3 regions of the Bradyrhizobium sp. ISRA464 genome follow, and region 1 is predicted to be linked to each of the others. Evidence: predicted binding sites of a transcription regulator. Region 1 holds the regulator's gene; each other region holds the start of a gene.
What was found. Region 1 encodes LexA, which represses DNA repair genes until DNA is damaged. Its sites were predicted from a motif close to TGTTCNNNNTGTGTTCNG; they were not measured.

Region 1 (5,402 bases):
CATCACGAGACCGGCAAGGTCGACGACGCGGCGTTCTTCGCGAACCTGCGCCGCTCGCTCGGCATCGACCTCACCGATGCGCAGTTCCTCGAGGGCTGGAACGCGATCTTCACCGGCGAGATGCCGGGTATCGCGCCGCTCCTGGCGACAGCCGCGAAGCGGATGCCGCTCTATGCCTTCTCGAACACCAACCCGGCCCACATCGCGCATTTCTCGGTCGCCTATGCCGATGTGCTCAGGCATTTTCGCAACGTGTTCCTGTCGTCGGCGATCGGCCTTCGAAAACCGGACGCCGAGGCCTATGATCATGTGGTAAGAGCGATCGGCGTGCCGGCGTCACGGATCCTGTTCTTCGACGACACAGCGGCCAATATCGAGGGTGCGCGGGCGCGCGGCCTACATGCCATCCATGTGACATCGACGGATGACGTGGCAAGGGCACTCACCGCACTTGGAATATGAAGACCTTGGGATTTGAGGAGCCCTGCCCGTGGCCCTGATGCCGGTTGCCGATGCCCTGTCAGCCATTCTCGCCGGCGCCGAACCGCTGCCGGAGGAGACGGTCGCGCTCGATGCCGCCTACCACCGCACGCTGGCGCGCGACGTCGCGGCGCGGCGCACGCAGCCGCCGCAGGCCATGTCGGCGATGGACGGCTATGCGGTGCGCGCGGCCGATGCGTCCGACCTGTCGGCCAGGCTGAAGGTGATTGGCGAAGTCGCCGCCGGCCGCCCGTTCGAGCGGACGGTCGGCGCGGGCGAAGCGGTGCGGATCTTCACCGGCGGCGTGATCCCTGACGGCGCGGACGCCGTCATTATCCAGGAAGACACCAAGGCTGACGGCGACCACATCACGATCACCGAGGCCGCCGCGAAGGGACGGCACATCCGCTCCGCTGGCGTCGACTTCCACGCGGGCGACGTGCTGCTTGCGGCCGGCAGCCGCCTCTCCGACCGCGCGCTCTCGCTCGCCGCGGCCATGAACTATCCGGAACTCGCCGTGCGCCGCCGTCCGAAGGTCGCGGTGCTGGCGACCGGCGACGAGCTGGTGATGCCGGGCTCCCGCCCCGGCCCCGGCCAGATTGTCTATTCCAACGGCTACGCGCTGCGGGCCCTGGCCCGCGCGGAGGGCGCGGAGACCGTCGACCTCGGCATCGCCGCCGATACGGTGGCGGCCACCACGGCCGGCATCCGCCAGGCGCGGGAGGCGGACGCCGACATCCTGATCACCACCGGCGGCGCCTCGGTCGGCGATCATGATCTCGTCAAGCAGTCGCTGGAGGCGGAGGGCGTCCGGATGGCGTTCTGGCGGATCGCGATGCGGCCGGGCAAGCCGATGATGCATGGCCGGCTGGGAACAATGCGGGTGATCGGCCTGCCCGGAAATCCGGTGTCGTCCTATGTCTGCGCCTTCCTGTTTCTGGTGCCGTTGATTCGCGCCCTGAGCGGCCGAAAAGTGATTCATCATGTCCGCGACAGCGCCCTGCTTGGCCGTGACCTCGCCGCCAACGATCAGCGCGAGGACTATCTCCGTGCGCGGCTCGAAGAGCGCGACGACGGCAAGCTGATCGCGACACCCGTCACCCAGCAGGACAGCTCGCTGTTGGGGAATCTTGCTGCGGCACGGGCACTTGTGATCCGTCCGCCGTTCGCGCCGGCGGCCGTCAAAGGCGAGGCGTGCGAGATCCTGACACTGCCTGAGTGAGGCTTTGCGACCGCACCGATCAGGCGCGAGCGGCTGCGTTCACCGGAAATTAAGTGGTTGCGGAACACATATCGAACATATAGTGTCCGTTCATGATTTGTTTCGAGTACTGGTGTCTACAAATGGGAGCGCACTGAGGAGTGTCGCAAGTCTCGCGCTCCCGAGGTCAGGCTCCCTGAAGGTCTCGGAATCGAACGACGCTATCAACCGGGGGAATACTCGAGATGCTCACGCGCAAACAGTACGAACTTCTGCGTTTCATCAATGAACGTCTGAAGGAGGCCGGCGTCCCGCCCTCTTTCGACGAGATGAAGGATGCGCTCGACCTGCGCTCGAAGTCCGGTATCCACCGCCTCATTACAGCACTGGAGGAGCGCGGCTTCATCCGCCGCCTGCCGAACCGCGCCCGCGCCATCGAGGTGATCAAGCTTCCCGAACTCTCGGCCGGCGGCGGCAACGGCCGCCGCGGCTTCACCCCCAGTGTTATCGAGGGCACGCTCGGCAAGCGCTCCAGCACGCCGCAGATCGCCGAGGATGACGGCAACCGGCCGGTCGCCGTCCCTGTCATGGGCCGGATCGCGGCCGGTACGCCGATCGAGGCGCTGCAGACCCGCAGCCACACCATCAGCGTGCCGCCGGACATGCTCGGCGCCGGCGAACATTATGCGCTGGAGGTGCGCGGCGACTCCATGGTCGACGCCGGCATCCTCGACGGCGACATGGCGCTGATCCAGCGCAACGACACCGCCAACACCGGCGACATCGTGGTGGCGCTGATCGACGAGGAGGAAGCGACGCTGAAGCGCTTCCGCCGCCGCGGCGCGTCGATCGCGCTCGAGCCTGCCAATACCGCCTATGAAGTGCGCATCCTGCCGCCAAACCGCGTACGGATCCAGGGCAAGCTGATCGGGCTCTATCGCAAATACTGACCGCGTCGCATGTCCAGCCGCGACCGCGTGCAGCGCGGCGTGCCTTCGTGCAGTTGAACACATGTTGTGAGGGAACGAGCGACGCGCAACGCCGTTGCCTATAGACTGCGCTGCGCGAGGGCCTCCGGCGCGTCCCGATACCACCGGAACGCTGTAGCGCGTTTGTGATCGGAGCCTTCCGCAGCCAGTCGTACAATCGCCCAGAAACGGGAAGAACCTCGTTTGCTGTCGTCCACTCTGGTAGAGGCCTGCGCCTCAGGAGAGGCACGGGTCGCTATCTCGAAATGAGGAGCCATCCGATGTGTGACTATAGTCTGCACGCCGTGGCATCGCGCCCCGCCGTTGTCGGAGAGACGCTGATCACCACGACATTCCGCGGCACGTCAACCCGCGGCTTTGCTTCGGAGAGCGATCCAAATGTCGCGGTCTGCATGCTTCCCGGCACCGAGCTCGCGTTCGTCGAGAACGTGCGCTACGACAGCCGCTGGATCTGGACCAAGACGATCGGCTTCCGCGTCGGCGTGTTCAACGAAGTCGAGCCCGACGTTCCCGATCGCCATCATGATGCGGTCGAATTCCCCGACGGCAGCCATGTGCTGGTGACCCAGCTCGTCGAAGGACAGCACGTCACCGTACTGCAGCTACCCGCTCTTCACCCGCCTGTCGTCGAGAAGCCGAAGGTGGTCGAGCGGCGGCCCTCTGCATTCGCGTCGCTGTTTTTGGGTTGAGCGCATCATGGCCGCAGGATGAGTTTGGACCTGCGGCATGTGACCTAACCGATTTCGAGCGACCCCGGACTTCGGGTTCCGGGGCGCGTCTGGGGATTTGCGTCGGACGGCGCCTTGGCGCATCATCGCTCACGGACAAGGACGTGCTCGGTGGTCGACAAGGTCACATGGCAAAAGGCTGGACGCGTCACGGAGCCGGGCCGCTACATGTTCCGGTTCGGCTGGCTGACCGTGACGGCTGACGACCTGAAGGTCTGGCAGCAATTCCCCGAAGCGACGTTTACCCTAGTCAAGAAGCCCGACGCCGATCCTGACTCGGACGAGTATCACCTCGGCGCCTTTGACCTGCCGACCCATCCCCTCCCCGATCAGCACTAATCGTCGCCCTGCAGATCGGCCTCCGCCGGGGTCGCATCCACCGCCGGGCGCGGCGCGCGGCCGGGCAGGCGCAGCGCGGTCTCGCTCTCGGTGTCGCCGGGAACCGCCGGCGTCCATGGCCGGTCGATCCCGCCGGGCCTGACCGCATCGACGGCAAAGCCATCGCGGGTGCGGCGCAGCACCAGCGCGCCGTGGCGCCGCCGCAGCCGTTCGGCATCGATCACCGAGGCCGCGCAGCCCTGCGGCGCCGGCCGTGCCGTCACGATCAGCGCCGCACGCTCGCAATCGTCGGCCAGCGCCGCGGGCCGCATCGCCAGCGAAACGAGCATGCCGCCCGCGCCCTGGGTCACGCAGCCGTTCTCGTCGCAGGAGACGCCGTCCGCGAGCGAGGCGTCGGCCGCCGTCCGCGCGTCGGCGTCCGCCGCCAGCCACTCCTTGATCAGGAAGGCGTCCTTGCCGCTCCGCATCAGATGCAGCCGCCCGTCGCCGCCGCGGACCGCCACATTGCGGCCGTCGGCCGCGACCAGCACGTCCGACTGCGGCACCCGCACCGCCCAGATCAGCGCCACCGCAAGCAGCGCCGCGCCCGACCAGCGCAACGGCGTGCGCAACAACCCGAGCAGGACGAGGCCGGCGCTCGCCACGATCAGCGGCCCGGTGCCGAACGCCGCCATGCGCCCGACCGCGCCCGGCGGGGCGGCGACCCATTGCGTCACCACGATCATCCAGTCGATGCCAACGCCCATGATCGCCCAGAACACGCCGTCGAACCCGAACGGCATCGCGGCGAGCCCCAGCAGGCCCGCCGGCATCACCACCGCCGACACCACCGGCATCGCCGCGAGATTGGCGAGCAGCCCGTAGGGCGTGACGCGGTGGAAGTGGAACGCGGCGTAGGGCGTCGTGGCGAGCCCCGCCACCAGCGAGGCCAACACCAGCATGGCGATCTCGCGCCCGCCCCACAGCGCCACCCGCGCCGTCACCGAGTGATCAGGCGAGGCCAACAGGCTCGGCATCCCGATCTGCACCAGCGCCACCAGCCCGAGGGTAGCCGCGAACGACATCTGGAAGCTCGGATGCACCAGCGCTTCCGGCGCGATCACGAGCACGATCAGCGCAGCCACCGCCAGCGTGCGGAACGTGATCGCGCGGCGATCGACGATCACAGCGATCAGCACCACCGCCGTCATGAAAAAGGATCGCTGGGTCGCAACCTCGGCCCCCGACAGCATGAGATAGAAGGCGGCGGCGACGAGGGCTGCGGCGGCCGCCCATTTCTTGATCGGATCCCCCGCCGTCAGCGCCGGGAACAGCGCGAGCAGCGCACGCACCGCGAAGAACACCACGCCCGCGACGACGGCCATGTGGTAGCCGGAGATCGACAGCAGGTGGCCAAGCCCCGAGATGAACATCGCATCGTTGACCGGCGTCGTGATCGCATCGCGCCGGCCGGTGAGCAGCGCAGTCGCGATCGCGCGCTGGTCGCCGTCGAGCGTGGTGCGGATCCGCGCATCGATGGCGTCGCGCAGGCCCTGCATGAAGGCGGCGTACCGCAGCGCGAACCCGCCGCTCGCCGGCGGCTCCGTCGTCTTGACGGCGCCCATCACGAAGCCGGAGGCGCCGATGCCCTGGAAATAGAGGTCACGGCCGAAATCATAGGAGCCC
Region 2 (5,402 bases), 2.3 Mb from region 1:
AGCGCTGACCAGCGGCGGCACCGTCAACGAGCGCGCGGTCGACGTGCAGATCAACCGCCTCCGCCGCAAGATCGAGCACGATCCCGCCAATCCGCTGTTCCTGCAGGCCGTGCGCGGCATCGGCTATCGTCTGGTGGCCACTCCCTAAAGCCCGTCCATGAGCACGCTCGACTCCGGCCTGACCCTGATCCGCAACGCGTCGCAGCGCGTGTCGAAGGCCAATGGCTGGATGGGCAATGCGTTCAAGAGCTGGATGCCGACCGGCCTCTATGCCCGCGCGTTGCTGATCATGATCGTGCCGATGGTGGTGCTGCAGACCGTGGTCGCGTTCGTGTTCATGGAGCGGCACTGGAACACGGTGACGCGACGCCTGTCAGCCGCGGTGGTATCGGACATCGCCGCGCTCATCGACGTCTACAAGAACTATCCGCAGGACAAGGACCGCGCGCAGCTTCGCCACATCGCCCAGAAGCTGCAGCTCGTGGTCGATTTCCTCCCCGCGGGCGACATGCCGCCGCCGGGACCGAAGCCGTTCTTCTCGCTGCTCGACCAGACGCTGTCGGTCCAGCTCGGGCGGCAGATCAACCGGCCGTTCTGGATCGACACCGTCGGCAATTCCAACCTGGTCGAGATCCGCGTGCAGCTCGACGATGCGGTGATGCGGATCTTCGCCCAGCGCAGCGCAGCCTACGCCTCCAATTCGGAGATCTTCATCTTCTGGATGCTCGGCACCTCGACCATCCTCTTGATCGTCGCCGTGCTGTTCCTGCGCAACCAGATCAAGCCGATCCTCAGACTCGCCGATGCCGCCGAAAGCTTCGGCAAGGGCCGCGAGGCGCCGAATTTCCGGCCGCGCGGCGCGCGCGAGGTGCGGCGCGCGGCGCAGGCGTTTATCGAGATGAAGGCGCGCGTCGAGCGTTCGATCGAGCAACGCACCGCGATGCTGGCCGGCGTCTCACATGACCTGCGCACCATCCTGACACGCTTCAAGCTGGAGCTCGCCTTGCTCGGCGAAGGCCCCGAAATCGAGGCGATGCGCAAGGATGTCGACGAGATGTCGATGATGCTGGAGGACTATCTCGCCTTCGCCCGTGGCGATTCCGGCGAGGTCGCGCAGCCGACCGACATGGCGATGGCGCTGGAGGAGTTGCGCAGCGACGCCGAACGCCATGGCCATACCGCGACGGTAGCGTTCCACGGCCTGCCGGTCGTGACGGTGAAACCGGCATCGTTCAAGCGCTGCCTCGGCAACCTCGTCTCCAATGCGGCGCGCCATGCCAACACGATCTCGATCACCGGCCATCGCGACCACCGCTATCTCACCGTGACCGTCGACGACGACGGGCCCGGCATTCCGGCAAACATGCGCGAAGAGGTGTTCAAGCCGTTCCTGCGGCTCGACGATGCCCGCAACCAGGACGAAGGCGGCAGCGGGCTTGGACTTGCGATCGCGCGCGACATCGCGCGCTCGCATGGCGGCGATATCATGCTCGGCGAAAGTCCGATGGGCGGGTTGCGAGCAGCCGTGCGGGTGCCGGTGTAGCGAGTATCTGAGGCAGATCCGCCATCCTGAGGTGCGAGCGCTTGCGAGCCTCGAAGGATGCACGGCCACCGTCCGGGCCGGCGTGCTTCGAGACGCGCGCTTTGCGCGCTCCTCAGCATGACGGAGATAAAATTCAGGCGCGCGGCAACAGCTGAGTGCGGCACCCTACTTCTGCTTGGGCAGGAGCCCCTTCAGCTTTTCCATGTCCTTGACGTTCATCTTCATGCCGCCGGGCATGATCATGTCGCCGGGCTTCTGGTCGCTCTTGCACGCGCCGAGCCACTTCGCCTCGATCATCGTCGTGCTGTCGCGCGCGCCGGACGGGCCGCCCTCCACGTGCGAGGTGCTTTTAACGGTATAGGCCGAGTTGAAGTCGCCGGCGATCTCGGCATGCGAGGTCACCGTCACACCGGCGACGCCGCAGACGCTGTCGCTGACATAGCCGGTGGCAGTCTTCTGGATGTCCTGCTTGGAGCAGACCTGCTTCGCCATCGGCGCGGCCGTCGTGCTCATCTCCTTGTCGGTGGACTCGTCGGTGCAATGCTGCATGGTCATTTCCGGCATCGACGAGCCGGTCTTGACCATCTTCATCTCCCACAGGCCCGCCTTGCGGGTCGGCAGATCGACCGCGCTGGCAGCGCCGGCCGACAACACCAGGCAAACGGCCGAACCAAGCAAAGCAAGACGTCGCGCCATAGCGATTGACTCCCGGTTACCGATCGCAGGGTTCGACGGCGCTCAGTAGCGCGTACGCAACGGCCGATGTGCGGAGCCGTAGGGCACCCAGCGGCAGGCAAACGAGATGTAGCCACCCGGATAGGACTGCACGGAGAGGAATTTCACCACCTTGCCGTAGGAGGCACAGTGATCGACGGCGAGCAGCCGCGCATCGGTCTGCATCGCCAGCGAGTAGGCGATAATACCGCCGGTATCATTGCCCTTGAACGGCGGTACCGGCTGCAGCCAATCGGCCCGCGCCGGCACGACGGCCAGCATCCCGCAAACGGCAACCAGGCACGCGGCCAATTTCCTTCGCATCGGAGACTCCATTTCCGCCTGTAGCCAACATAGAGCGCGCCGGCGGTCGTGAAAAGAACGCGCGGTTCGCCGAAGTGGACTTCTCCGCAGGTGTTGCCGCGCTGCACTTGACCTTGTCGGGGCTTCACGGCACCGTCCGCCACATCGGATTATCGGGTGGATTCCCATGCGCGACCTGTTCATGTCAGCCAAAAAGCTCGGTGTTGGTGCCGCGCTCGTGTTCGGCCTGCTAGCCTCCGGGGGGACAGCGCAGGCTGCGAACCCGTTCGAGCTGAATTTCTGGCTGTCCGGGCCGCGCTATGACGGCAACGTCGCCCCCTGCGAGAGCGCCCTCCCCGTCATCAGCGAGCAATTCCATGAGAAGGAAGCCACCTTCTGGAATTCACCGCTGGTGATCACCGGCTACGACCGGATCCATGAGACCGCCTTCCGTCCCTGGCAATCCGACAATATCCCGCGCCGTTATTGCTCCGGCAACGTGATGCTGAGCGACGGCAAGATGCGCAAAGTGCACTTTTCGATCATCGAGGACGGCGGCTTCGCCGGCTTCAACCAGGGTGTCGAATGGTGCGTCAGCGGGCTCGACCGCGACTGGGCTTACAACCCCTCCTGCCGGGCCGCGCGACCCTGATTTCCCCACCAGGACCCTGATTTCCCCACCAGATTGACGAGCCAGCGTCCGCGAGCCGTCCGCTCGCGGGCGGATGACGCATTTGTTCTTGAAATGTTCTGGTCGCCTGCTAGGTTCTAAACCGTCGAGTGAGGGAGCGTTTGATGCATCGGTTGGCCATAATTTCCCGATTTCTGGTTTCAATTGCAGCCTTGGTCCTATGCACTACGGTCACGGCGTCGGCTCAGGATCGCCGACAGAACGCACCGGGTGAGTTCGATTTTTACGTGCTGTCGCTGTCGTGGTCGCCATCCTTCTGCGAGGCGGCGAGCGAACGCGGCAACAACGGCCGCGGCACGCAGGCCCAGTGCGGCGGACGGCCGTACTCCTTTGTGGTGCACGGCTTGTGGCCGCAATATGAGCGCGGTTTCCCGGAATACTGCCAACGGCCCTCGCCGCGGCTCGCCCGCGGCATCATGAGCTCGATGCTCGACCTAATGCCGGCGCCCGGCCTGATCTACAACGAATGGGACAAGCACGGCACCTGCTCGGGCCTCGGCGAGCGCGCCTATTTCGCGACCATCCGCAAGGCGCGCGCCGCCGTGAAGATCCCCGAGGAGTTTCTGCAATTGTCGGAGCCGAAGACGATCTCGCCCGACGATCTGGAAGCCGCATTCATCAAGGTCAATCCGGGGCTCAGCAGCTCGGCGATCGCGGTCACCTGCGACAGCAGGCGGCTCAGCGAGGTGCGGATCTGCCTCAGCAAGGATCTCCAGTTCCGTTCCTGCGAAGAGATCGATCGCCGCGCCTGCCGCCGCGACCAGGTGCTGATGCCGCCGATGCGTGGCGGCTAGGACTTAGCATTCCCGCCACTGTGACGAGCGTCGGCGGCGCCCGCATCCGCCGGTGCTCAGCGAGCGACGGCGGACATGTCGCCGTGCTCGCAACGACGTGGTAACGGCTATCGCATGAACTACCGTCACGCCTTTCATGCCGGCAACTTCGCCGACGTCATCAAGCACATCGTGCTGGTGCGCATGCTTACCTATTTGCAGGAGAAGCAGGCGGCGTTCCGCGTCATCGACACCCATGCCGGCGCCGGGCTGTACGATCTGACGTCGAGCGAAGCGCAGCGCGGCGGCGAATGGCTCACCGGCATCGCGCGCCTGATGCAGGCGCGCTTCTCCGACAAGGCGCAGCCGCTGGTCACGCCGTATCTCGACATCGTCAGGGCGTTCAATCCGAAGGCGGAGCTGAAAACCTATCCCGGCTCACCCTTGATCGCACACGCGCTGCTGCGACCGCAGGATCGCCTCACCGCCTGCGAGATCGAGCCAACGGCACGCAAGCAACTGATCGACGCGTTGCGGCGCGACACGCAGGCCCGCGTCGTCGATCTCGATGGCTGGACGGCGCTTCCTGCGTTCGTGCCGCCGAACGAGCGGCGCGGCCTGGTGGTGATCGATCCGCCATTCGAGGCCAAGGACGAGTTCGAGCGGCTGGCAAAAGGGTTCTCGGAAGCGTTCGCAAAGTGGCCGACCGGCACGTATCTTTTGTGGTACCCCGTAAAATCCCGGAGGGCCACAGACGACCTCGCGCACAGCGTGGCCGCGGCGGCCGCAACAAGCAAACCGGCCGGCAAGTGCTTGCGTTTGGAATTCAGCGTAGCACCGCAGGAAACGGGCGGCGGCCTCGTTTCCACCGGGCTTTTGATGGTGAATCCGCCGTGGACGCTGGCGAGCGAGCTGAAGCTCATCCTGCCCGAACTCGAGAAGCCGTTAGGCCAGGGCGGTGCAGCCCGCTTCAGACTTGAAACGCCAAAACCTTAATCCGGCGCCCACCGAAAAGTGCGATTTGAGCGTAGTCAATCTGCGCGGAACCGTATTATGCTCATGCTGTTACGACTGGCTTTACGTTCCGCTTCCGCGAATGGTTGCGGCGGAGTGACAAGGCCGAGATAAATCCAGGCAGACCGGCGGCGTGACGCCGGCCTGTTCAGGTGGCCAAGCTTCCGACAAGCGAATGTCGGTCAACCGCTGCGCGGCGTGCGTAGCGGTGGAGCAATACGGGGGAGGAGTTTCCCGATGGCCATGACTGGGACAGTCAAGTTCTTCAACGGAGAGCGGGGCTACGGCTTCATCAAGCCCGATGATGGCGGCCGCGATGTGTTCGTTCACATCACAGCCGTCGAGCGGGCGGGATTGAAGGACC
Region 3 (5,402 bases), 4.2 Mb from region 1:
GACGTCACCGGTTCGGCCGCCCCGATCATGTGGAGGAGGCCGTGCAGCACGCTCGATAAACGGCTATCGCGGTTCATGTAACGTTACATGTTACATGATAGCAACCGTGTCAAGGGCGGGCGCCGATATCGTTCTCGCGCGGAGATTCGGCCGTCCGGTCTGGCTCTTGTGCCCCTACGCGCTCGATTGGCGCTGGCTGCGCGACCGCGCGGACAGTCCCTGGTATCCGACCATGCGGATGTTCCGCCAGGACAAGCCGCAGGCCTGGGAGGGCGTGCTGGCACGAACCTCCGCCGAACTCGCGCGCGTCGCGGCCGGCGAGCGCGAGCTGCTGCTGCCGCCGGCGCTGCGGGATTGAGCGGCGATCAACGCATTCCTGCCGCGTCGCGTCTGCGAGACACGCGTACCGAGAACGCGCTGTGCCTCTACCGCGACGCACTCATTCTCTGCGCGCCGCCGAGCAATTTGACGTTGAGGTGGCCGCCGTCGAACAGCATCTCGTTCAGCGCTCCCTCGATATCGGCCGACGTGATATTCTGGCCGCCGTCGCGGGCGATGCTGGCTTGGGCGAGGCGGCGCATCAGTTCCTTGATGAAGGCGGCGCTGACGCCTTCCGTGCGCCGCACCGCGTCGTCGATGACGGGCTGTTCGAGCGGCAGGCCCTTGCCATAGAGCCGGACCAGCTTGTCGCGTCCGATCTCGTCGGGCAGCGGTACCTCGATCGCCTGGTCGATGCGGCCGGGCCGGCCGGCGAGCGCGCTTTCCAGCTCTTCTGGCCGGTTGGTCGTCAGCACGAACAGGATATCGCAATCCTCCTTCAAGCCGTCCATCTCATTGAGCAGCTTGTTGAGCAGCGATTCCTCGCAAGGCCCGCCCATCTCCTCGCGGCTGCGTGCGATCAAATCGACGTCCTCGATCACCACCATGGTCGGCTGCAGCAGGCGCGCAAGGTTCATATAGGCGCCGAGCAGGCCGACCTGCTCGGCGGTGATGATCAGCGTCGTGTGGCCGGGCAGATTGGTGGCGAGGTAGCGGATGGTGTGCGTCTTGCCGGTGCCGGGCGGGCCATAGAGCAGGATGCCCTTGCGGGTCGATTGGCCAAGCTTGCGCAGCAGCTCGCGGCTTCCGACGAAATCGAGCACATTGCGCTCGAGCAGCCGCAGCGTCCGGTCCGGCAGGATCACGGCGTCGCGATCGACCGTCGGCAGGCGATGCACGGTCACGCCGCGCGAACGTCCCCGGTAATCAGAGCCGCCCTCCAGCGAGAGGATCTTGCCGCGATAGGACCGGGCCGCATGCACGGCAATTTCCAGTTCGGCAAAAGTGCGCTGTACGAAGGCATCGCCGGCAGCGCCCGCCGGCAATCCGATTTCGATCCGAACGGCCGGTTCGCGGTCATACTCACGATGATAGGTCAGCAGCACCGCATAGCGTAGCGCGCCGGACCGGCACAGCCACAAACCGTTAACGAGGCACTTCACCGGCTCAGGCTCGCCGATGTCGACGTCTTGATACTGCGGTGGTGCGATCGCCGGCGCGTTGCGGCTGTCTTTCATCAATGATGCAAATCCAATCGTCTCGTAGCGATATTCTTCATGGATGCCGAAGAAATGGATCGGATCCGTGAGCAGCTTGTCGATCGCGACCTGAACATCGGCGCGCATGTGGCCTGGAAACTGTCGCGCCCGTGTCACGATCAGGTTGCGGGGCACGCCGGCGAAATGCCAATCGAGCGCAACGAAAGCGTATCGAAACTCGTTGCCTGGCAACTCTTCCGAGCTGCGGCGTGCGGCGAGCAGGCAGTCGCTGCACAGGGAGGCGGTCGTACCGGAGAGAAGAATCTCCGTGACGGCCCTCGGCGCTTCGCAGAGATCACAGGGGCGGCTGGCGTCGGCGGACTCGGTGGTGATCAGCAACGGCTGGCCGTTCGAGCGGATCAACCACTTCGCGCTGTTGAACATTGCCCGTGCGACGGGGGCCGGATAGGGGCCGCACGGAATAGCACCCTTGGCCTCGATCAAGGCTGCGGAGGCGATGGCTTCCTGTTGAGATTTCCCGAACACCGTGCGCAACAAGTCCTGCACGAATTCCAGCGGCGTCTCGCCGTCGTCGTGAATGAAGAGCTGTACCGGACCGTCGTCGGCAAAGACGTCGTGCATGAGACCCCCAAGACGCAATTGGAAACAAAGGAACAAAATAAGAACATCATAGTGGCTCCAGCGCGTCAAGCGAAAGATTGTCCTGCCTCAGCCCTGGCGTGTGGTGAGCCATTCAGCCGGCTTGCCCACAACGCATCCTGCATGCGTAAACGCGGCTCAACGCTTGTGACGATTATGTTGCGGCAAATGCCAAGAGATCGCCGCCGCGCCAGCAAACTTCCGACACATCATCGGGGCGAAAAGGAGTAAATCGGCATGACGCGAGCGCGGGGGCAGATTCCAAGCCAGGAATTTGCTGTCGCGCAATTTATTTTAAGAGGCTCTCGTGTCGCACAAACTTCGTTTTGCGATCCTTCTCGTCCTCACCCTGTTCGTTTCTCCTGCCCTCGCGCAGCCCGGCGCCAAGCCGGCGCCGCCGCAAGCCAATACCGGCGATGCGCTGACGCCGGAACAGGCCAAGCGCGCCCTCGAAACGCTGCAGGACGACAGGAAGCGCGGCGAGATCATCAACACGCTGCGCGCGATCGCCAATGCCTCGCCGCAGGCGGCGCAACCCGCACCGGAAGAGCACTCCCCGATTCCGCTCACCGCCGACAGCCTCGGCGCGCAGCTCCTGCTGATGGTGTCGGAGCAGGTCACCGACATGTCGCGCGAGGTGGCCGACGTTGCGCGGACGCTGACGCATTTCCCGGCGTTCTATTACTGGTTCGTGCGCACCGCTAATGATCCGGCGGCCTATGGCCTCCTGATCGACATCGCCTGGAAGCTTGCGCTGGTGCTCGGCTGCGCGCTGGCCGTCGAATGGGTGGTGTTCCGCCTGATCAAGCGGCCGGTGGCATTTCTGGAATCGCGGCTGCCGCAGACGGCGCGCGTGCCGCAGGCGCTCGCGGTCGCCGATCCGCCGTCGTCGGTCGCCGACGTTGCGCCTGAGCCCGAGCTGCAGCGCCGCCGGCTCACCCTGGCGCGGGCCTGGCAATCGGTGGTCCGGCTGCCCGTCGTGCTCGGGCGCCTCTTGCTCGAATTGCTGCCGGTGGTCGTGTTCGTCGGCGTCGCCACCGCGCTGCTCGGCACCGAGATCGGCGACCAGTCGACCACGCGGCTGGTGATCCTCGCCGTCGTCAACGCCTACGCGTTCTCGCGCGCGCTGATCTGCGCGGTGCGGGCGCTGGCGGGACCGTTCGGTCTGTTCCGCATCCGCGCAGAGACCGCGGCCTATATCGAGATCTGGGCGCGGCGCATCGTCGCCGTCGGCGTCTCCGGCGTCTGCTTTGCCAATGTCGCGCTACTGCTCGGCCTGCATCGCGCCGGCTATGCCGCGCTGCTGCGGCTCGTGATGCTGGTCGTGCATCTCTTCGTCGTCGTGATCATCCTGCAGTGCCGCCGGCAGGTCGCGGATGCGATCCGCCCGCCGGCCGACCGCGTCGGGCTTGCGGCGCGGGTCCGCAACCGCGTCGCCGGGCTCTGGCATGTGCTCGCGATCGCGCTCGATCTCGCGCTGTGGGCGGTATGGGCGCTCAACATCCAGAACGGCTATTCGCTGTTGCTGCAATATTTCGTCGGCACCATCGCGGTGCTGTTGGTGACGCGCCTAGTCACCATGGTGGTGCTGAGCCTGATCGATCGCGGCTTCCGCATCAGTCCGGATCTGCTGCAGCGCTTCCCGGGGCTGGAGGTGCGCGCCAACCGCTATCTGCCGCTGCTGCGCAAGATCGTCTCGGCGGTGATCGCCTTCATCGGCTTCGTGGCGTTGCTCGAGGTCTGGGGTGTCGACGCCATCGTCTGGTTCTATGGCGGGCAGATCGGCAGCCGCCTGATCTCGGCGCTGGTGACGATCGGCATCGCCGCGTTCGCCGCCGCCGTGATCTGGGAGGTGGCCAATGCGCTGATGGACCGGCAGATCAATACGCTGTCGCGCGAGGGACACTTTGCCCGCGCGGCGCGCCTGCGCACCTTCCAGCCGATGCTGCGCACCGCGCTGCTGTGCGTGATCGTCGCGGTGGTCGGGCTGACCGCGCTGAGCGAGATCGGCGTCAATGTCGCGCCATTGCTGGCCGGCGCCGGCATCGTCGGCATCGCGATCGGCTTCGGCTCGCAGAAGCTGGTGCAGGACCTCATCACCGGGCTGTTCCTGCTGCTGGAGAACACCGTGCAGGTCGGCGACACCGTGACCGTGTCGGGGCTTTCCGGCGTGGTCGAGAACGTGTCGATCCGCACCATGCGGCTGCGCGCCGGCGACGGCTCGGTGCATGTCGTGCCGTTCAGCGCGGTGACGACCATCACCAATGCCAGCCGCGGCGCCGGCAATGCCTCGGTCAGCGTCAACGTGGCCTTCAAGGAAGACACCGACCGCGCCGGCGAGATCCTGAAGGACATCGTCGCCGAGATGCGCCGCGAGACGACGTACCGTGCCCTGATCCGCGGCGATCTCGAATTGTGGGGCGTCGACAAGGTCGACGGCTCGGTCGTGACGATCGTCGGCCAGATCCGTTGCACCGATGGCGGCCGCTGGCCGGTGCAGCGTGAGTTCAACCGCCGCATGAAGCGACGCTTCCAGGAGGAGGGGATCGAGATCGCCTCGCTCGGCCAGACCATCCTGATGCAGATTCCGGCGCCGTCCGAGCCGGACGCCAACGCAAAGCCGCGCCGCGCCGCGGGCTAGAACGGACGGGTTTTTCGGCCGGATCAAACCGCGGGCTCCGCTTCACCTCGCCCCGCTTGCGGGGGCTAGATGCGTTCCGGGTGAGGGGGAGTCTCCGCGAGTGTCTTTATCAATGAGTATGCGGAGGCAGCCCCTCACCCCAACCCTCTAAGAGCGAGCTTCGCTCGTCTCGACCCCGTAAGAACGGGGAGAGGGGGTGCAGTTCTTCCGCGATTGCACAGCGCGGTATGCGTCTCATATCTGCGACACCGTCTCGCGACTGTGAGACGTTCAGCGCTTTTGTTCGGCCCGTGCACCGGCCGCAGCCGGCCGAAAACCGGGCCTTCCTTCTCATTATCAGCGATTCCCGCGCTGGCACGGCGCTTGCTCATCTCGCCGTTCGAATGCGCGGCAAGACGCATTGCACGACTGAATTCTAGCAAGAAGGAACACGCCATGGAGCTTGGATATTTCACCATGCCCTCGCATCCGCCGGAGTGCGGATTGAAGGAGGGCCACGACTGGGATTTGCAGACCCTGCGCTGGCTCGATGAGCTCGGCTATCAGGAGGCCTGGATCGGCGAGCATCACACCGCGCCGTGGGA

Region 2: the regulator LexA is predicted to act here: its motif matches at 3,296-3,313, upstream of MTX19_RS07620 (ribonuclease T2).
Region 3: the regulator LexA is predicted to act here: its motif matches at 2,188-2,205, upstream of MTX19_RS37820 (ATP-dependent Clp protease adaptor ClpS).

Annotation. Positions count from the first base shown of each region.
Region 1 is NZ_CP094526.1:3,950,764-3,956,165, reverse strand. It holds gene MTX19_RS18610 (HAD family phosphatase) at 1-462, shown strand, start outside; gene glp (gephyrin-like molybdotransferase Glp) at 491-1,702, shown strand; gene lexA (transcriptional repressor LexA) at 1,927-2,631, shown strand; gene MTX19_RS18595 (hypothetical protein) at 2,931-3,359, shown strand; gene MTX19_RS18590 (hypothetical protein) at 3,510-3,737, shown strand; gene MTX19_RS18585 (ComEC/Rec2 family competence protein) at 3,734-5,402, opposite strand, start outside.
Region 2 is NZ_CP094526.1:1,620,010-1,625,411, reverse strand. It holds gene MTX19_RS07645 (response regulator transcription factor) at 1-148, shown strand, start outside; gene MTX19_RS07640 (ATP-binding protein) at 158-1,543, shown strand; gene MTX19_RS07635 (DUF3617 family protein) at 1,709-2,239, opposite strand; gene MTX19_RS07630 (hypothetical protein) at 2,282-2,581, opposite strand; gene MTX19_RS07625 (hypothetical protein) at 2,748-3,212, shown strand; gene MTX19_RS07620 (ribonuclease T2) at 3,356-4,045, shown strand; gene rlmJ (23S rRNA (adenine(2030)-N(6))-methyltransferase RlmJ) at 4,160-5,020, shown strand; gene MTX19_RS07610 (cold-shock protein) at 5,276-5,402, shown strand, end outside.
Region 3 is NZ_CP094526.1:8,162,861-8,168,262, reverse strand. It holds gene MTX19_RS37830 (Rrf2 family transcriptional regulator) at 1-77, opposite strand, end outside; partial or broken gene MTX19_RS37825 (hypothetical protein) at 149-358, shown strand; gene MTX19_RS37820 (ATP-dependent Clp protease adaptor ClpS) at 426-2,159, opposite strand; gene MTX19_RS37815 (mechanosensitive ion channel domain-containing protein) at 2,485-4,818, shown strand; gene MTX19_RS37810 (LLM class flavin-dependent oxidoreductase) at 5,254-5,402, shown strand, end outside.